Prochlorococcus marinus str. AS9601: one gene and its partner. The protein of the gene in region 1 binds, or shares a complex with, the protein of each later gene. Links are inferred from orthologs where the notes say so. Each region holds a gene or a part of one and is shown on either strand. Other genes may lie near its edges. The genes, in order: carA and carB.

Region 1 (10,047 bases):
AGGAGAATCAACAAGTAGTGATCTTCCTAGTGCAGTTCTTTGCCTTTGTCCACCACTTAATGTAATACCTCTTTCACCAACAATAGTTTTAAACCTTTGTGGAAAACTATTGATATCATCAATTAATCCAGCTTTTGTTGCACTTTCTTTAACTAAATATTTAGAAGCTTTGGGTTCTCCAAAACTTAGGTTTTCTGAGATTGTAGAAGTGAATAAGAATGCTTCTTGAGGAACGATTGAAATATTTTTTCTAAGATCGCTTAATTTTAAAGTTTTTACATCAATTTCATCTAAAAATAATTGATTGTCTGGTATTTCAATAGTCCGTCCTAGTGACTTTGCTAGTGTTGTCTTTCCACAGCCTACTGGGCCAACTATTGCAATAAGTTCTCCAGGATAAATTTTAAAATTGAGACTATTTAATGAATTAAATTTTGATCCTGGATACTTTATCGTTAAATTTTTTGCTTCTAATAATCCTTTAATCTTTCTTTTTAAAAATTTAGTTTCTTCTCTATCTACAATATTTGGGTTATTCTGAAAGATTTCTTCAACACGATCTAAACTTACTTGACCAAGTTGAAAAGTATTTAAGGTAAAACCTAATAATGCAGTTGGGAAGACAAGTCTTTCTACGTAAAGAATTAAAGCTACTAAACCACCTATAGAGATAAATCCACTCTCTAATTGAAAAGTTCCTAATGATAATAAAATTAATAAAGAAATTGAGGAAATCCCTTGTAATAAGGGGAATAGGGTACTCGCTGTTCTTGCAAGTTTGATCGCTGAATTTCGATAGTCATTATTATATATGCTAAATTCTTTTTTCTCTGCATTCTCTTGGGCATAAATTTTAATGGCGCTTATGCCAGATAAGTCTTCTTGTATTAGATCACTAAGTTTTGATAATGATTCTTGTTGAGCTTTTCTTTGATTAACCATTCTGCCGCCAAATAGACTTACAATTCCAAGGATTAATGGGAAAATCATTAAAGCTGATATTGTTAATGTTTTATTAATCGAAAACATTGAAGGAATAGTGAATGAATAAGCTAAGACAATGTTGCACAAGCTTAAAACTGTAAACCCCAAAAGTCTTCTTATGTTTTCTACATCACTTGTAGCTCTACTAATAATGTCTCCACTACCTTTTTTTTGTATCCATTCAGGATCTTGAATAAGTAAATGGTCAAATAGTTTTTGTCGAAGATTTACTTCTACTTTTCTACCTATTCCGAAGACAATCTGTCTAGATAATAATCTTATTAAACCCATACAAGTTGCTAAAAATATTAACCATAAAGATTTAGAAATAACAAAATCCGAAGAGAACCCATTTTGTAATTGGTCAATTATATTTTTTACTTCTAAGGGTATAACAACACTTAGTATATTTACGATTAAGAGAGCTAAAGCTCCATATAAGAATTCTTTTTTGTAAGGTCTTAGGTATTTAGTTATAACTTTTATCTTTAAATTTTTCATTTTATTTTGCCGATATGATTAAGATAATGTTTCATTTTTGAATATGTGAGCTAATTTTATAAATGATTCAGTATTTATTTATGGGTAACGATCAAACTCATCCATTACATGAAACCGATAAAAACATTATAGATTCCCTTATAACTCAAGAAACACCAGATGATCTCGACTTTATAAATTTAGCTAGATTAATAAATCGTTATACCAATTTCCCAGGAGAAATTGAAATTAAAAACGATATTGAAAAAATTTTAAATTTTTGGAAGATCACTAAAGATGAACTTTTTTCAAAAACAAAAATTATTTGGTCAAAAAACTTCAGGCCTTCTAATACAAATAAAGATTTAGTTGGCTCAGGTTTTGATACCTCAAATTGAATTTTATCTTCATAATTTTTCTTCCATAAATAAATGTCCTCTAATCTTTCAAACTCTCAAATCCTAAATAATTTATTGGAGGGAAGGAACCTTGATGAATTAACTTCTAGATCCTTAATGCAAAGATGGCTTAATGATGAAATTTCAGATGTAGAAACAGGAGCTTTTTTGAGTGCTTTGAGAGCTAAGAGCTCTACGGGTGTAGAACTAAGTTCTATGGCTGAGGAACTCTTAAATGTTTGCAAATTGCCAGTAGCAAGACCAAATTTGTATTTAGTAGATACCTGTGGAACTGGAGGGGATGGAGCAAATACATTTAATATTTCAACTGCAGTAGCATTTGTAGCTGCATCTTGTGGAGTAAAAATTGCAAAACACGGAAATAAAAGTGCTAGTGGCAAAGTTGGCTCTGCCGATGTTTTGTTGAATCTTGGTTTGGATTTAAATTGTTCATTAGAAAAAGTAATCACAGCTGTAAGTGAAATTGGAATAACTTTTTTGTTTGCACCTGTTTGGCATAAATCGTTAATAAAACTAGCTCCTTTAAGAAAGACTCTTGGAATAAGGACAGTATTTAATCAACTTGGACCATTGGTAAACCCTTTAAGACCCAATGCGCAAGTTTTGGGTGTTGCTTCTGAGGATCTTTTAGAACCTATGGGGAGAGCGCTTTTAAAAATGGGGATGAATAGAGCAATAGTCGTATATGGTTCTGGCGGCCTTGATGAAGCTTCTCTTCAAGGAGAAAATAAATTAGTTCTTGTTGAGAATGGAGAATTACGATTTTCAAAAATAAATATTTCAAATTTTAATCATGAAAATATTGCTAACGAAAAGCTTGTGGTTTCTGATCAAGAATCTAACGAAGAAATATTAAAGAGTGTCTTAAATGGTTCCGGACAAATATCTCATATTAATGTAGTTGCCTTGAATTCTGCTTTAGTGCTTTGGGCAGCAGGAATTGAGGATGATTTGAATGAAGGATTTAATAAAGCTTTATTTTCTATAAATCAAGGAGATCCTTGGAAAAAGTTTTTACTTTTAAAAAATTATTTACAAACAAATTAATTAGTTTCAAATTGATGATTAATCCATATAAGAAAAACGCGAAATTAGTTTTAAGTAATGGTATTGTATTTCCGGGATTCTTTTTTGGTGCTTCTGGTACTGCAGTTGGTGAAATAGTTTTTAATACGGGAATGACCGGATATCAGGAAGTTATTACTGATCCTAGTTATTATGGACAAATTTTAACGTTTACTTATCCAGAGATTGGAAATACTGGTATTAATTTTGAAGATTCAGAATCCAATATTAATATCAAAGGTATAATTGTTAGAAATTTTTCATCTAATAACAGCAATTGGAGATCTAAAAAGAATTTTAATCAATGGTTAGTGGAGAAAAATATCATTGGTCTATACGGAATTGATACAAGGGCTCTTGTTAAGATTTTAAGATCTACTGGCGCAATGAATGGAGTTATTACCTCTCTAGATAAAACTGATGAAAGTTGTTTAAAGATAATTCAGGATACACCAAAGATGGAGGGATTAAATTTATCAAAAGTTGTTTCAACAAAGCAACAATATTTATGGAATAGTCATACACAAACAGTTTTTGATTTAAGAAAAAGATATGATGAATCTTCTAAAAAGTTAAAAATAGTGGCAATTGATTTTGGAATTAAAAATTCAATTTTAAATAGACTCGTATCCCATGGTTGTGAAGTTTTGGTTTTACCTTCTCGATCTTCTCTAAATGATGTCCTGTCTAACAAGCCGGATGGTATATTTTTCTCAAATGGTCCAGGCGATCCTTCTACTGTTTCTGAAGGTATAGACCTAGCAAAATCACTCATAGAATATGGTGAAATTCCTATGTTTGGTATATGCCTTGGCCACCAAATATTTGGATTAGCACTAGGTGGCTCAACTTATAAATTATCTTTTGGCCATCGTGGTTTAAATCACCCTTGTGGTCAAAATAACAAGATAGAGATAACTAGTCAGAACCACGGTTTTGCTATTGATCCTAATTCTCTACCAAAGAATTTAGTTAGAATAACCCATTACAACCTTAACGATAATACTGTGGCTGGCCTAGAAGTTAATAATAAGCCAATATTTAGTGTGCAATATCATCCAGAAGCAGGACCTGGCCCACATGATTCAGATTATTTATTTAAAAAATTTGTTTCTCTAATGTTAGAAAGATGTTGACATATTGTTTTCTTTTGATTTGATAATTACATTTGATACATTAATTTTTTGGAGGGATTAGATCATAGAAGATTTCCAGAAGTTAACGGTTTCTTTAAGAGGAAACCTTGAGGTAAAAACAAACATTATTGTTTTTTCCTTTAAAGGCCAACTTGATGCTTTCTCAGAAAAACAATTCAAGACTTTTGTTACTAATAATTTAAAAAATGAGCTTCCATTCGTTATTGATCTTACAAAAATAGATTTTTTAGATTCTTCGGGTCTTGGAGCACTTGTTCAGACTGCAAAAGATTGCAAAAAATCTAAGCATGGGTTCTCAGTCGTTGGCAATTCGAGAGTGGCCCAAACGATTAAACTTGTTCGTCTAGGGGATTTTCTTAATTTGAAGTCAAGCCTTGAAGATGCATTAAATTATTTGAAAAATTGAATTATTGGATTCAAAACTTGGTTCCATATGGATCTCCCGATGATATAGGTGTTATTCAACTTGCTTGGCTTGGAGATTCTGTATGGGAGCTTCACCAAAGACTAAAGCATGTTCATTTTCCTTTAAAGTCTAAAGATCTCCATTTATCAGTAGTAAACGAAGTCAAAGCAAAATCTCAGTCAAAATCATTAAGTCAAATTGAACATTTATTAAATTCAAATGAAGTGGATCTAATTAGGCGTGCTAGAAATAAAACAAAGAGATATCCAAAGTCTTCAGACCCTACCATATACTCTAGAGCAACTGGTTTTGAAACTCTTATTGGCTGGCTATTTTTAAAAGATCCTCAAAGGCTATCAAAACTTTTTGAATATTTAGAATTAAAAATAGATTGAATCTATGAAAAACTCCTCTAAAAAAAAATTCCCAGGAAAAAATAATAAAGAATACAAAAAAAACTCAGATTTTGGTTATTACCCAAAAAATAAAAATCGTTCTGAAAAAATTGATAGATTATCGAACAATTCTGATAAATATAAGAATGTTGAAAATTTAAATAAAAATGAAAAGGATAGTACTTTTTCATCTTTAAAAAGAAAAAAGCCAACATTTAAATCTAATATAGGTCTTCATAATAAAAATCCTGATATTAATCAAGAGTTTAATAACAAGAAAAATTTTGATGATTGGATATGGGGCAAACATTCGGTTTATGAGGCTCTTAGTAGTGAAAGAGCAATTAATAGGATTTGGTGTACATCGGAAATCTTTTCTTCAGATAAATTCTATATTTTGCTTAAGGATCTTAAATCAAAAGGAGTGCTTATTGAAGAAGTTTCTTGGAACAGGCTTTCGCAATTAACTTATGGTGCTTCACATCAAGGCATCGCATTACAGTTGGCATGTTCTAGAACAATATCCCTAGAACAATTAATCGATTTTTCTAGACACAACTGCGCAAATCCCATAATACTTGCATTGGATGGTATTACTGATCCGCATAATGTTGGTGCGATCATTAGATCAGCGGAAGCATTTGATTGCAAGGGCATCATCATTCCTCAGAGAAGATCCGCTGGATTGACAGGAACAGTAGCTAAAGTGGCTGCAGGAGCCTTAGAACACGTGCAAGTAAGTAGAGTTGTAAACCTAAATAGAGCACTTGAGGAACTTAAGAAAAATGGTTTTATTGTTGTTGGCCTATCTGGAGATGGCCAATTATCTATCTCAAATTTTCTTGAAAAAGCCCCTTTGGTAGTTATAGTCGGTTCAGAAGAAAAAGGTATTTCTTTACTTACTCAAAAAAAATGCGATTTTCTATTAAGTATTCCCCTTAGAGGTAAGACTTCAAGTTTAAATGCATCTGTAGCGGCCGCTATATCACTATTTCACTTGACAAGTATATAAATTTATTTGTTAATAATCATTGTTTTTAAAGCCCTCTAAAATGTTGTTGTTTCCGTATATTTATATGTTTAATAAAAATTTATTGAATTTTCGCTACAAAATTGTATAGAATTTAACAAGAATTGATGGCTAATTGGCCAAAAAAATTGATTAGAAACTTTGGAAACAAACTCGGGTTAGCCTGGTGGGCTAAAATTGAGACGGAACATCCTAGTGGTACTTACTGGTTCGGTCCATTTATTACTAAACGTAGTTTAAAAGAAAATATCCCTTCTTTTATTAATGATCTTTCTGATGAAGGGTCTAAAAACATTAAACATAGTTTAGTTCGCTGCAAAAAAGAAGAACCACTTACTGTTTGATAATTTTTAATTTAAGAAATAAATCAAGGAATGAACTTTAATTCTTTAAGAAAAGAAATTACTAGCAATAATGCTTCTGTTAAGGAATTAGTTAATGATTTTTTTGTAAAAATCGATCATAAGGACTCTAAGATTAATTCATATATTTGTACTACAAAAGATAATGCTATCGCGCAAGCAGAGGATATTGATAAATTAATTCAAAATAATGAAAAACTTCCTCCTCTCGCAGGGATGCCAATAGCAATAAAGGATAATATTTGCACCAAAGGAGTTGCAACAACTTGTGCGAGTAATATGCTCAAAAACTTTGTTGCACCTTATGAATCCACAGCTTCTAGTAAATTATGGTCTTCAGGGGGAATTTGTTTAGGAAAAACAAATTTAGACGAATTTGCAATGGGTAGTTCAACGGAAACTTCTGTATTTGGAGTTACTTCAAATCCTTGGGATATTAATAGAGTGCCAGGAGGTAGTTCAGGCGGTAGTGCTGCTTCAGTTGCCGCTGGATTTTGTGCAGCTGCTATAGGTTCTGATACAGGAGGATCAATAAGGCAACCAGCTTCTTTTTGTGGCGTCGTAGGTCTTAAACCTACTTATGGCAGAGTTAGCAGATGGGGACTTGTAGCATTTGCTAGCTCTCTTGATCAAATTGGTCCAATTACAAATACTGTTTCAGATGCAGCTGAAATTCTTCATTCAATATCTGGTAAAGACCCCTTTGACTCAACATGTCTTGATAAGCCAGTACCAAATTATTTGACTGACCTAAATAAATCTATAAAGGGCTTAAAAATTGGAATCATTAAAGAGTGTTTTGAACACCCAGGGCTTAATCCAGAAGTTAAGGAATCTGTTCTTTCTGGAGTTGATAGGTTCCAAGCTTTAGGTGCTGAAATTATCGAAGTTGAATGTCCTAGATTTAACGATGGAATTGCGACATATTATGTCATTGCACCATCTGAAGCCTCCGCAAATTTAGCTAGATATGATGGCGTTAAATATGGCTACAGATCGAATGAGGGTTCAAATCTTATAGATATGACTTCAAAAAGTAGAGCTGAAGGTTTTGGAGATGAGGTACAGAGAAGAATTTTGATAGGTACTTATGCTTTGTCAGCCGGATACAGTGATGCCTATTACAAGAAGGCACAAAAAGTAAGGACGCTTATAAGAAAAGATTTTGATAATGCGTTTAAGAAAGTAGATGTTTTATTAACTCCAACCTGCCCAACCACTGCTTTTTTGAAGGGAGATTTTGTCAATGATCCACTTTCAATGTATTTATCTGATCTATTAACTGTTCCCGCTAATTTGGCAGGCCTCCCAGCAATCAGTATTCCTTGTGGTTTTGATACTAAAGGATTACCTATAGGACTGCAATTAATAGGCAATGTACTAGAGGAAGATAGAATATTGAATGCCGCAAATATCTTTGAAATTGATGCTCATGTAATTAAGAAAAGACCTTTATTTTAAATTTGTATTAATAATTAATTTGTAATCACAAATTATAGATCTTTTAGAAATCTTCTCTATCTTATATATATAAATTATTTGAATATGGCTTTCGTTCCGCTTCATAATCATAGTGACTACAGCTTACTTGATGGTGCCAGTCAAATTTCAAAAATTGTAGAAAGAGCTTGTGATCTTGGGATGGATTCTATTGCTCTCACAGATCATGGAGTTATGTATGGTGTTCTTGATTTGGTCAAGAAGTGTAAAGAGAAAGGTATAAAGCCAATTATTGGTAATGAAATGTACGTTATTAATGGTTCTATTGATGATCCTCAACCAAAAAAAGAAAAAAGATATCATTTGGTGGTGCTAGCAAAAAATTATACTGGTTATAAGAATCTAGTGAAGTTGACAACAATTAGTCACCTAAACGGGATGAGAGGTCGAGGCATTTTTTCTAGGCCATGTATTGATAAATCTCTTTTAAGCAAATATAGTGATGGCCTAATAGTCTCTACAGCTTGTCTTGGTGGAGAGATACCTCAGGCTATCTTAAAAGGTAGGTTAGACGTAGCAGAGGATATAGCTCTTTGGTATAAAAAATTATTTGCAGATGACTTTTATCTAGAAATACAAGATCACGGCTCTATTGAGGATAGAATTGTTAACGTTGAATTAATAAAAATTGGGAAGAAGCACCAAATAAAAGTCATAGCCACCAACGACGCCCATTACTTATCAAGTATGGATGTTGAAGCTCATGATGCCTTACTTTGTGTATTAACTGGAAAACTAATAAGTGATGAAAAAAGATTGAGATATACCGGTACAGAATATATTAAAAGTGAAAATGAAATGCTTGAACTTTTTAAAGATCATATTGATGATAAATCAATTATTGATGCAGTGAATAATACAGTAGAAATTTCTCAAAAAGTTGAGGTATTTGATTTGTTTGGTAATTATAGAATGCCCAAATTTCCTCTTAATGAAGATAAAGATTCATTTTCTTTCCTTAAACAATTATCTAATAAAGGTCTTTTAAAAAGACTTAAAAAAAATGATCTTGATGAAGTTGATGAAAAATATAAAGAAAGACTAACTTCTGAATTAAAAATTATAAAAGATATGGGTTTCCCAGATTATTTTTTGGTTGTTTGGGACTACATCAAATTTGCTAGAGACAACTCTATACCAGTAGGACCAGGTAGAGGTTCTGCTGCGGGTTCACTAGTAGCTTATGCACTTCAAATCACAAATATAGATCCTGTCGAGCATGGATTGTTATTTGAGAGATTTTTAAATCCAGCAAGAAAGTCTATGCCAGATATTGATACCGACTTTTGTATTGATAGGAGAAATGAAGTTATTGATTATGTTACTAATCGTTATGGAGAGGATAAAGTTGCGCAAATAATTACTTTCAATAAAATGACCTCTAAGGCGGTTTTAAAAGATGTTGCAAGGGTTCTAGATATTCCGTATGGAGAGGCTGATAAATTGGCTAAGTTAATACCGGTTGTAAGAGGGAAACCTTATAAACTAAATGAAATGATTGATAAGAATTCTCCTAGCCAAGAGTTTAGAGACAAATATATTAATGATAATAGGATAAAAAAATGGGTTGATTTGGCTTTGAGAATTGAAGGAACTAATAAAACATATGGAGTTCATGCTGCTGGAGTTGTTATCGCATCAGATCCTCTCGACGAACTTGTACCTCTTCAAAGGAATAATGAAGGACAAATAATAACCCAATATTCTATGGATGATATCGAATCACTTGGATTATTGAAAATGGATTTCTTGGGTCTTAAGAATCTCACTATGATTGAAAAGACAGTTTCTCTTGTTAATCAATCCTCCGGAAAGAAAATAAATATCGATGAGTTACCGCGAAATGACAGTAAAACCTTTGAGCTTATTGGAAGAGGAGATCTTGAAGGTATTTTTCAGCTTGAATCTTCTGGTATGAAACAGGTTGTTAAGGATTTCAAACCTAACTCTCTAGAGGATATTTCTTCCATACTGGCTCTTTATAGACCTGGTCCTCTTGATGCGGGTCTCATTCCTAAATTTATAAATCGAAAAAATGGGAATGAAAAGATTGATTTTCCTCATCCTTTTATTAAGTCAATTCTTACTGAAACCTATGGAATTATGGTTTATCAAGAGCAAATCATGAAAATTGCTCAAGACCTAGCTGGCTATTCTTTAGGTGATGCTGATTTACTTAGAAGAGCAATGGGGAAAAAGAAAGTATCTGAGATGGTAAAGCATAGGAATATTTTTGTAGAAGGTTCTAT
Region 2 (11,102 bases), 130 kb from region 1 along the record:
CTCTGTGCATTAATATCTAATCCAAGTGTCGGCTCGTCCAAAAATAGAATATTAGGTTCATGTATCAAAGCTGCTAGTAATTCTGACTTCATTCGCTGACCTAGTGAAAGTTTTCTAACAGGTATGAATATCTCTTCATCAATTTCAAGCATTTCTGATAGTTTGTTTATTCTCTTTTTAGCTTCGAACTTATCTAAGTCATATATGGAGGCATTCAAATAGAATGATTCAATTGGCGGAAGATCCCAAATAAGCTGTTGCTTTTGTCCCATTATTAAGGTGATTTTCTTTAGGAAATTTTCTTTTCTTCTGAAAGGTAAGTGACCTGAAACTAAAATCGAACCTTCACTTGGATAAATTAAGCCACAAAGCATTTTTAATATTGTTGTTTTACCAGCTCCGTTAGCGCCTAGAAAACCTACTATTTCTCCTTCTTTAATTTCAAAACTAATATCTTTTATAACTTTTATACTTTTTGTTTGTCTTTTAAAAAAATGTTTTATTGTTCCTTTTAAGCCTGGTTCTTTAGTAGAGATATCAAATGACTTAGATAAATTTCTTACATCTATAATGTTTTGTACCATTTAAATTCTAATTATTGAAATTTTTATATTTAGATAAATTATTAAATTATTTATATTTTAGAAAATTTTTTTACGAATTAAAAAATATCTTTAAAAGATACAACCAGCCAGATTAAAAAGTTAATTGGATTAAGTAACTCGCTTACCTTATTTTTATTTTCATAATTTAATCTTTTAAAAAAATCGAATAGAAAATTACTATTCTCTTTTTTATCATTATTTTTCTTAATTACATTACCATTTTCGTCGAGAAGATCAATTTCATCTTCAAAAAACCATTGCTCTTTTCCGTTAGATAATTGCAAGACAACTCCAATACCTTTACCATCAGTTATTCTGAAATCCCTTATCTTACCCAATGAAGAAATATTTATTGCATCAATAGTTTCTTTAGTAAGCCTATCCTTTGACAGGCCTAAGTTAATTTGAACAGAATTTCCTATCTTAACCTTATCTAGAATTAACATTTTTTTAGGTTATTATACTTAGTGATAAAGGGATTATGCGATTAACTCATAATTATTTATTTATTTCAATAATTATTATTTTTTGAAAATTGTTTCAAGGATTCTTTTTATTGAAATTGTTAATACTCTCAAGAATACAAAAAACAGTCCTAACCAACCTAAAATGACAGCAAGTGATAATAAGCTTGAACCTAAATCACGCTGTAGTAAATTCTGCATATTATTTTTCTGAATTTGATTGTTATACTCTACTTTATTAATTTGCTAATTAAAGATGAAAATGTTCAACATTGAGATTTATTTAAATTCTTCTTTATTAGAGTATTTAATAGAAATGATTTGTGAGCTAAACTTTATTTAGATAATTAATTTTTATATTTTGGATCTATCTTTTAACTCATACATTGGAATACTTTTTATCATTATTGGTCTAATAGTTAGATTGGACTTTAAATTCTCCATTCAAAAAGATCTCAAATGATTTCTAATAGGCTAATTTTTCATTTTAGTAAGATGTAAAAACCTTTATTTTTTTATTTTTTATAATTGCTTTAACTATTTCAATTACTAAAAAAGCAGCCGTGAAGCTGCCTCTCTATGGTGGCGGGGGGGAGATTTGAACTTCCGACCTTCGGGTTATGAGCCCGACGAGCTACCAGACTGCTCTACCCCGCGTCATATACATAGCATACATCTGAAAGGGTTATTTTTCCCGTTTTTTAGGATTCTTGGAATTTTAATTTACCTTTAACTTCAAGTCGCACTCCTTCAGAAAAATTAAACACCTTTTCTTCGATGTCTTGAATTCTTAAGTCAGATATCCACTCTAACTGTTTTAGTATGTGTAAACTAACTGCGTGTTTTGCTCTTTTTGAACCGTCTTCTACTTTTAAAGCTAATCCTATCCCTTCATTTACCTTACATAGACACTGTATTCCTTCGGCACCACCTTTACCTATAACTTTCCCATGAGAAGCTTTGATTATTTCGGTATCAAATTTATTGTTGTCACTTATCATTGTTGGATTTAACGTAAAAGCTCTACTGATTTGTTCTAATTCAGCATTTTCTGAACTACTTAGAAGTGAATATAACCTCGACATCTCTACTAGTTTTAAATAAAGGGTAGGGGCACCACAATCATCACGTTCTGCGCTTATTTCAGATGCCGGGATTCCAAGTAATTCAGAAACAATTCTAAATATTTCGATTTGAAGTGGATGATCCCCTTTTAAATAACTATCTAATGGCCAATTCATTTTTTTGCATGTAGCTAAAAAAGCAGCATGTTTACCAGAACAATTATGTTCTAATGGACTTATCTTAGTTTTTGGACATTTCAGGTTATTAATGTCAATGTCATATTCCCATAAAATTTTGAAAGCTTCCCTTGCATGAATTTTTGAACCACTATGTGACCCGCAAGCTAAAGCAATTGATTTTGATTCATTAGTTATATTTGATGCGGCTCCACTACTTACGAAAGGTATTGCTTGAAAGGGTTTAAGTGCTGACCTTATGAAACTTTTATATTCTGGATTTCCTGCACACATTAAAACCCTCCCTTTTTTGTCAGTAATAACAGCATGAATTTTATGTATTGATTCAATATTTGACCCTCTCATTAAGGTTGCTTGTAAAGGAGGATTGTTAGAGGTGTAGAGGTTTTTGAAATTAGAACTCATTTAAAAATTAATGTATTGAAAAATTAAAATTCCCGATAAAGCTAAGACTGAAATAATAGAAAAAATTTGAATTAAATTTTTTAAAATAGGCTTTACCTCAATTGAGGCAATAAGTGATTCTTTTTCTTTTAAAACTAATGGTTTTTCCCAAACTTGGCCGTCATACCAACCCGATTCCTCGTATTCAACTTTTTCTGATCTTAATCTTTTAAAAATATGATTCCATCCTAAATATAACCTTATTGAAATTAAAAGAGGTATTGATAAGCTGCTAAAAAAACTTAATAGAGTATATTTTAAGAGAGATGTTTTAAAATATACACTTCCTGAAGAAATTACAAGAAATAGAAGGAAAGCTCCTAACCAGAACTTTATTAAAATAAGAATAAGTGATTTTTTTGTTTTTGGCCAAGAAAAAATTTTAGATTTTGATAATTCGATGAATTCATTTGAGGGTTGTTGCTCTATAGGGACAGGACATTTATATTCGTTCATAAAATAAAAATTATGGAAATATAAGATTATCTCCATTACTCCAGAATGATTCGAGGTCATAAAATTTTCTTATCTCTGGTTGAAAAATATTTACAATCAAATCACCATAATCGAGTAAAGCCCATTTCGCTTCGTTAACCCCTTCTTTGCGTAATGGTTCAATTCTAGCCTTCTCTCTAAGCTCACCCTCTACAGAGCTAGTTATAGATCTAACTTGTACGTCAGATAATCCTTCTGCAATCAAAATCCACTCACTGATAAATGATACTTTGTCAATTTTTATAAGCTTTATATCTTTTGCCTTTTTTTCATCACATGCTTTAGCTGCCATTAAAACCAAACTTTTATTGTCCATAAACATTTTCACTCGAAACTGATTTTTCTGAACCTTCCTGCTGAGATAATTCTGATCTTGCTTTCTCTGCACTTTTTCTTAAGGCATCTAATCTATCTTCAAAGAAACTCCTTTTTTTCTTTTTTCGTGTCTTATCTATTAATTCCTTTAACGCTCCTCCAAGACTCTTATAAGCATTTGGAATGCTGTATCCAAATCTACAAGCAAGATCTATAGCCACTTCATCTGCATAAATAGCATCTTGAAGTTTTTTTTCAGAATTATTTTTTAAATATAATCTATACCCTGCAAAACTTGACAAACCAAGCGCAAGTAATAAAAGTAAGCCATCTTGGACCCACAACTCTCCTATCGCCCCACCAAGTCCTATGGCAAGAGCTGCCATTTCCCATCCATCTCTAGGAATTGTGTCATTTTGAATTTTCCCGACCTCGTGCCAAAATAATAGATTTCTGTGGTCAATAGCAAAATTATCCCATTCATCTAAATCTATTTGGATTTCTACTTCGTCACGACCTATCTCCTCAAGTGTTATTAGAGGTGGGTCTATAGCCGCAGCAGCTTCAACAAATACCCAACTTTCATTCTCTGGAGGCAACAAATTTTTAAGTCGCTGAAGTTCGCTCATAAAAAATTAATTTCTTTCAATACTATAGAAACAAATGTTGCTTTTCAAGTAACTTGATTAACATCTGATGATTTATAAGTAGCATGAGATAAATGAAGGTTTAAATTATGCCTCAAAGAGGTGATCTTAAAAAAATTCTTATTCTAGGTTCGGGCCCGATTGTTATAGGACAAGCATGTGAATTTGATTACTCTGGTACTCAAGCTTGCAAAGCTTTAAGAAATGCTGGTTATGAAGTTGTCTTGATAAATTCAAATCCAGCATCAATAATGACTGATCCTGAGATAGCGAGCAAAACATATATAGAACCATTGACTCCTGAAATTGTTTCTCAAATCATATTAAGAGAAAAACCTGATGCGATTCTTCCTACTATGGGAGGTCAAACCGCATTGAATCTTGCGGTTAAATTATCAGAGTCAGATTTTTTAAAAGAAAATAATGTTGAATTAATTGGTGCTGATTTAAGAGCTATTAATAAAGCTGAAGATAGAAAATTGTTTAAAGAATCGATGGAGAAAATTAATGTAAATGTTTGTCCGTCTGGGATTGCATCTAACTTGGATGAAGCTGTGGAGGTATCAAAAAAAATTAGTTCCTATCCTCTTATAATAAGGCCTGCATTTACATTAGGTGGTGTAGGAGGTGGAATCGCTTTTAACCTTGAAGAATTTGTTGTGTTGTGTAAATCAGGTTTAGAGGAAAGTCCAAGTAATCAAATATTGATTGAAAAATCACTTATTGGATGGAAGGAGTTTGAACTAGAGGTAATGAGAGATACTGCTGACAATGTAGTAATAATTTGCAGTATTGAAAATTTAGACCCAATGGGAGTCCACACTGGAGATTCTATTACTGTCGCTCCTGCACAGACTTTAACAGATAAGGAGTATCAGAGATTGAGGGATTTGTCATTAAAAATTATTCGAGAGGTAGGAGTCGAAACAGGAGGGAGTAATATTCAATTTGCACTAAATCCATCTAATGGAGAAGTAATTGTCATTGAAATGAATCCCCGTGTGAGTAGATCCTCTGCTTTGGCAAGTAAAGCAACTGGATTTCCCATTGCTAAGATTGCAGCTTTATTATCTGTTGGCTATACACTTGATGAGATTATTAATGACATTACAAAAAAAACACCTGCATGTTTTGAGCCGTCAATTGATTATGTAGTTACTAAGATTCCAAGATTTGCCTTTGAAAAGTTTAAAGGCTCTACAAATACTTTAAGCACTGCCATGAAATCCGTTGGTGAGTCAATGGCAATAGGTCGTTCTTTTGAAGAATCATTTCAGAAAGCATTAAGGTCATTAGAAGTCGGTGTTTTTGGATGGGAATGTGATTCTCTAGATGAATTTAAAAATGAAAGTCACATTAAAAATAGTTTAAGAAACCCTACATCTGAAAGAATTCTCATGGTTAAGAAAGCTATGCAGCTTGGAAAAACTAATTCTTATATTCAAGAAGTTACAAATATAGATTTATGGTTTATCGAGAAATTACGTAATATCTTTAATTTTGAAAATGAATTTTTGAAAGAAAAGGAACTTTATACTCTAGATAGGGATTTGATGTTACATGCTAAACAATTAGGCTTTTCAGATCAACAGATAGCAAAGTTAACTAATTCTGATTTTTTTGAAGTGAGAAGATATAGAAAAAAACTTAATATAATTCCAATTTATAAGAATGTTGATACTTGTTCAGCAGAATTCTCGTCATCAACTCCCTATCATTATTCAACTTACGAAGAGGCATTCATAAATTTTAATTCTCAAACTTTTGATAGCGAGATTTCAGAAAATAGTAAATCAAAAAAAATTATGATTCTAGGAGGAGGTCCAAACAGAATTGGTCAGGGAATAGAATTTGATTACTGTTGTTGTCATGCATCATATCAAGCCTCCACAAATGGTTATAAAACAATAATGGTTAATAGTAACCCTGAAACTGTATCAACAGATTATGATACTAGCGATATTTTATATTTTGAGCCTGTAACTTTGGAAGATGTGCTCAACATAATAGAGGCTGAAAATCCTTATGGTTTAATTGTTCAATTTGGAGGCCAAACCCCACTGAAATTATCATTACCTTTATCTGAATGGCTTAAATCTAATGAAGGGCTCAGAACTGGATCAAAAATTCTTGGGACTTCTCCAATATCTATCGATTTAGCAGAAGATAGAGAGGAATTTACAAAAATACTTAAAGAATTAGCTATTAGACAACCTTTAAACGGTATTGCACATAATCAAAAAGAAGCGGCGGTTGTAGCAAAAAATATAGGGTTCCCCTTGGTTGTAAGACCTTCTTATGTTTTAGGAGGAAGGGCAATGGAAATTGTTAAAGATGAGAATGAATTATCTAGATACATCTCTGAAGCAGTTAAGGTATCTCCTGATCATCCAATACTTCTTGATCAATATTTGAATAATGCTATTGAGATAGATGTTGATGCTTTGTGCGATTCAGAGGGTTCGGTTGTTATTGCTGGTCTAATGGAACATGTTGAACCGGCAGGAATTCATTCTGGAGACTCAGCATGTTGTTTGCCATCCATTTCTCTTTCAAAATCCACCATAGAAAATGTAAAGAAATGGACTAAATTAATTGCACAAAGATTAAATGTTGTTGGTTTAATTAATTTGCAATTTGCAGTAACGAATACAAATAACAAAGAAAAAAAATTATTTATTCTTGAAGCAAATCCAAGAGCATCAAGGACAGTCCCATTTGTTTCAAAAGCCATAGGTAAACCAGTTGCAAAATTAGCTACCCAGTTAATGCAAGGTTTTACATTAGAAGATGTTAATTTCACACAAGAATTTTACCCAAAATATCAGGCAGTAAAAGAAGCTGTTTTACCTTTCAAAAGATTTCCTGGATCTGATACATTACTTGGTCCTGAAATGAAATCTACTGGAGAAGTAATGGGCTTAGCTAAAGATTTTGGAATTGCTTATGCCAAGTCGGAATTGGCTGCAGGAAATGGTGTGCCTTCAGAAGGAGTGGCTTTTTTGTCTACAAATGATTTAGATAAAAAACTTCTTGAGGAAGTTGCTAGAGAATTGATGATTTTAGGATTTAAATTAATCGCAACAAAAGGGACAGCTGCATATTTGATTAATCTAGGCATTCAAGTTGAAGAAGTGCTAAAAGTTCACGAAGGTAGACCAAATATTGAGGATCTAATTCGTTCTGGACTTGTTCAATTAATAATTAATACTCCAATCGGCTCACAGGCTCTACATGACGACGCTTATTTAAGACGTGCTGCTTTAGAATATAATATTCCAACTTTTACAACCATTCCTGGAGCAAAGGCAGCGATTAAAGCAATCAAAGCATTGCAATGTAATAATATTGATTCTTATTCTCTTCAAGAAATCCATAATTTTTAAAATTTACTTTAAATTTTTTAGTTTTTCTCTTAATTGATTAGCTAAAGAGTTTCGGCTTATAGAAATTAATTTGAGAGTATCTTGATGCATTTTAAGTTGTGTCTCGGCTATCTGTAATACTTTTATTGATTCTTTAATTTCATTAGAAAGTTCATTTATTAAGTATTTTTTCCCATCAAAGGTTAAAACTGGATTTGCAGAATCATTTGTGTTTTCGCTCATGGACTTACCTTTTTAATAAATAAAATAGGGTTATTATTTTTTAATCAATTGTTTTTCACATAATTCTTTATAAATTCCTGGTTTATTGATTAAATCAAAATGTTTCCCAACTTCAATAATTTCGCCTTTATCGAAAACAAATATTTTATTTGCCTCCTGAGTAGTGGCTAATCTATGAGCAATTACAATAACTGTTCTATCTTTCATAGCCCTATTTAATCCTTCTTGGACTTCAGATTCTGATTCTGCATCTAACGCACTTGTGGCCTCATCTAAAAGAAGAATTGAAGGGTTTCCAAGTATTGCTCTTGCAATTGCGATCCTCTGGATCTGACCTCCTGAGAAATTTGATCCTCTTTCAGTTATCTTAGTTTCATATTTTTCAGGAAGCTTTTCAATAAAGTTATGCGCGTTTGCTTTTTTTGCTGATTCTATAACCTCTTCTTTGCTATAACATCTGCCCATTCTTATTACATCAATAATTTTTCCTGAAAATAAAAAAGGCTGTTGTTGTACTAATGCAATGTTTTTTCTAATATCTTTTGTGTTTAATAATTTGAGATTTATATCATCAATAAAAATGTCTCCACTACTTGGAGATATAAATTTTAATATCAAAGCCAACATTGTACTTTTACCAGCTCCAGATGCTCCAACGAAAGCTGTGACTTCCCCTTTCTTAACTTCTAAATTGATATTTTTAAGAACTTGATTATCTTTTTTGTAAGCGAAATTAACTTTCTTGAAACTTATTTTGCCTTCAAGATTGGATATCCTTTTTAAATTTTCTTTATCATCTTCGTTAGGTTCTAGAGTTAGGTTTTTCAACCTTTTTATTGAAGCTTCTGTTTGTTTATAATCATTAAAATTTGTACTAACATGGCTTATTGGATCAATAAGCATCAATATTGCAGCAAAGAAACTACTAAATTCTTCACTTGTTAGAAGTCCAAGATTTATTCTTGCTGCTCCTAAACCTAATATTGCTAATATTCCAAATGCTTCAACAAATCCTACGACTGGATGTTGAAATGCGAGTAATTTTAATGTTTTATATTTTGCTTTTTTATTTGTACTTAATCTTTTATGAAATCTATTCTCAATCCATTTTTCTGCAGCAAAAGACCTTATCGTCGACATTCCATTTATAGATTCACCTATTAAACTTGCTAGATTACTTGTTGATTCTTGACTTTTTTCAGATGCGGATAAAACTCTTCTTCCAAAACTATTAACTGAAAGAATAATCAATGGTGCTAAAACAGATGTTGATAATGTTAGTGACCAATCTAAATAAAACATATAAATTACAACTGCTATCAATTGTAAAATGCACGGAATAGTATCCTGCACTGTTTTATAAATAACTTCGCTAACTCTATCTGCATCTTCTGTAAGTCTATATGTGATATCCCCGGCTGAAATCTTTTCAACAGAATTCATCTCTATCTTTTGAATTTTGCTGAATAAATTTCCTCTCATTATTTCACTAATTTCTAAAGATGGTTTTGCTATGAATACATCTTGTCCAAATTGAGCAATTTTCTGAACTAAAAATACAAATAATGACTTCACTATTATGTTAGTTACTTTTGTTAGGTCACCAGATCCAATCGCGGGGATTAAGTTTCCAGCAAAATAAGCTAACAAGGGCCAACATGCTACATAAATAAGCATGCATATAAAACCTCTAATAAACCTATTCGAATATGGTCTGACTGGTGGTATTAATCTCAAGTTATTATATATTTTATAATTTATCCTACTTTATCAATATATTTGGGTATAAAAAACAATGAAATTAGATCAATTCTTAAAATGGAAAAATTTGGTCTCTTCTGGTGGAGAAGCAAAAATTTTTATTAAATCCGGTTCTGTCAAAGTTAATGGTTTAATAGAAACTAGGAGAGGAAGAAAATTAAATAAGGGAGATAAAGTTATATTTCTAAAAAATGAATTATTTTTTGAATAATTGGCCTATTAAACTCAATATATATTAATATGATTTTCTTGGAGATAGTATTTTGAGAAAATCTGTTATTGCTGGTAATTGGAAAATGCACATGACTTGTGCTGAGGCTAAGTCTTATTTAAAAGAGTTTATACCTTTAATAAAAGATATAAATGAAGATCGTAAAGTAGTTATTGCTCCACCTTTTACTGCTATTTCAACCTTTTCTAATCATTCTGATTTTGATTATTTAGATATTTCTAGTCAAAATATTCATTGGGAAGATCAAGGAGCATTTACTGCTGAAATATCACCAAAAATGCTTCTTGAACATGGTGTCTCATATGCAATCGTTGGACATAGTGAACCAAGGAAATATTTTAGTGAAAGTGATGAACAAATTAATAAAAGAGCAGTTTTTGCTCAATCAAGTGGACTTACTCCAATAGTTTGTGTAGGAGAAACATTAGAACAAAGAGAGAGAGGAGAAGCTGTAAGAGTTATTACTAGACAAGTTGAACAAGGATTAGAAAACACAGATCCATCTAATTTAATTGTTGCCTATGAACCAATATGGGCTATTGGCACTGGTAAAACATGTCAGGCAGAAGATGCTAATAAGATATGTTCTTTGATTCGGAAATTAATTGGTTTTGATGATGTAATTATTCAATATGGAGGATCCGTTAAACCTAATAATATTGACGAAATCATGTCAATGAGTGACATAGATGGGGTTTTAGTTGGGGGGGCTTCATTAGATCCAAATAGTTTTGCGAGAATTGCAAATTATCAATAAGAAAAATCCATGGCCAAAAGGCTGGGGCCAAAAAACTTCAATAATGGGAGTTATTAATTTAACTCCTGATTCATTTAGTGATGGTGGGGAATTAAACTCTTCAAAAAAAGTTTTAGATCAAGTAAACCATTTCTTGAGCAATGGTGTTGATGTTATTGATCTTGGTGCTCAAAGTACGAGACCTGGGGCTGAAGAAGTAGGATCTAGTATAGAAATTAAAAGATTGATCCCATATCTAAAATTAATAAAATCTGAATTTCCAGATGTTTTAATTTCTATTGATACTTTTAATTCTGAAGTGGCTTACGAAGCTCTTTTAAATGGTGCTAACTGGATAAATGATGTCACGGGAGGAAGAAGAGATATAAAAATTTTGGATGTTGTATCAAAATTCAATTGTCCATTCGTCATAACTCATAGTCGTGGTAATAGTCAAAATATGAATCAACTCTCTAATTACCAGAATGTATTGAGTGATGTTAAGTGCTCGCTTGATAATTTAATAAAGAATG

Evidence for each region.
Region 2: the proteins of carA (region 1) and carB are in contact, whole or in part, in a solved structure (PDB 1KEE), measured with the Escherichia coli proteins. The link is inferred for Prochlorococcus marinus str. AS9601 from one-to-one orthologs.

What each region holds. Positions count from the first base shown.
Region 1 is NC_008816.1:778,123-788,169, forward strand. The notes cover bases 2,214-5,014. They hold carA (glutamine-hydrolyzing carbamoyl-phosphate synthase small subunit), read left to right. Parts: upstream 2,214-2,944; coding sequence 2,945-4,084; downstream 4,085-5,014. Other genes in these bases: trpD (anthranilate phosphoribosyltransferase), read left to right, coding at 2,214-2,930; A9601_RS18325 (STAS domain-containing protein), read left to right, coding at 4,149-4,511; A9601_RS13460 (ribonuclease III domain-containing protein), read left to right, coding at 4,508-4,906; rlmB (23S rRNA (guanosine(2251)-2'-O)-methyltransferase RlmB), read left to right, coding at 4,911-5,014. Also shown: A9601_RS13440 (ABC transporter ATP-binding protein), read right to left, coding at 1-1,485; A9601_RS13445 (DUF3288 family protein), read left to right, coding at 1,566-1,862; more of trpD, read left to right, coding at 1,896-2,213; more of rlmB, read left to right, coding at 5,015-5,918; A9601_RS13470 (DUF1816 domain-containing protein), read left to right, coding at 6,044-6,280; Asp-tRNA(Asn)/Glu-tRNA(Gln) amidotransferase subunit GatA, read left to right, coding at 6,311-7,759; A9601_RS13480 (DNA polymerase III subunit alpha), read left to right, coding at 7,844-10,047. UniProt on the Escherichia coli protein: Small subunit of the glutamine-dependent carbamoyl phosphate synthetase (CPSase).
Region 2 is NC_008816.1:902,917-914,018, reverse strand. The notes cover bases 3,963-7,818. They hold carB (carbamoyl-phosphate synthase large subunit), read left to right. Parts: upstream 3,963-4,321; coding sequence 4,322-7,618; downstream 7,619-7,818. Other genes in these bases: A9601_RS14095 (DUF6447 family protein), read right to left, coding at 7,622-7,818; A9601_RS14105 (DUF3318 domain-containing protein), read right to left, coding at 3,963-4,214. In the rest of the region: A9601_RS14135 (ABC transporter ATP-binding protein), read right to left, coding at 1-584; cytochrome b6-f complex subunit PetP, read right to left, coding at 662-1,051; A9601_RS14120 (asparaginase), read right to left, coding at 1,771-2,736; A9601_RS14115 (CGLD27 family protein), read right to left, coding at 2,737-3,231; rsfS (ribosome silencing factor), read right to left, coding at 3,242-3,586; more of A9601_RS14105, read right to left, coding at 3,576-3,962; more of A9601_RS14095, read right to left, coding at 7,819-7,840; A9601_RS14090 (ABC transporter ATP-binding protein), read right to left, coding at 7,874-9,517; A9601_RS14085 (RNA-binding S4 domain-containing protein), read left to right, coding at 9,636-9,812; tpiA (triose-phosphate isomerase), read left to right, coding at 9,865-10,590; folP (dihydropteroate synthase), read left to right, coding at 10,574-11,102. UniProt on the Escherichia coli protein: Large subunit of the glutamine-dependent carbamoyl phosphate synthetase (CPSase).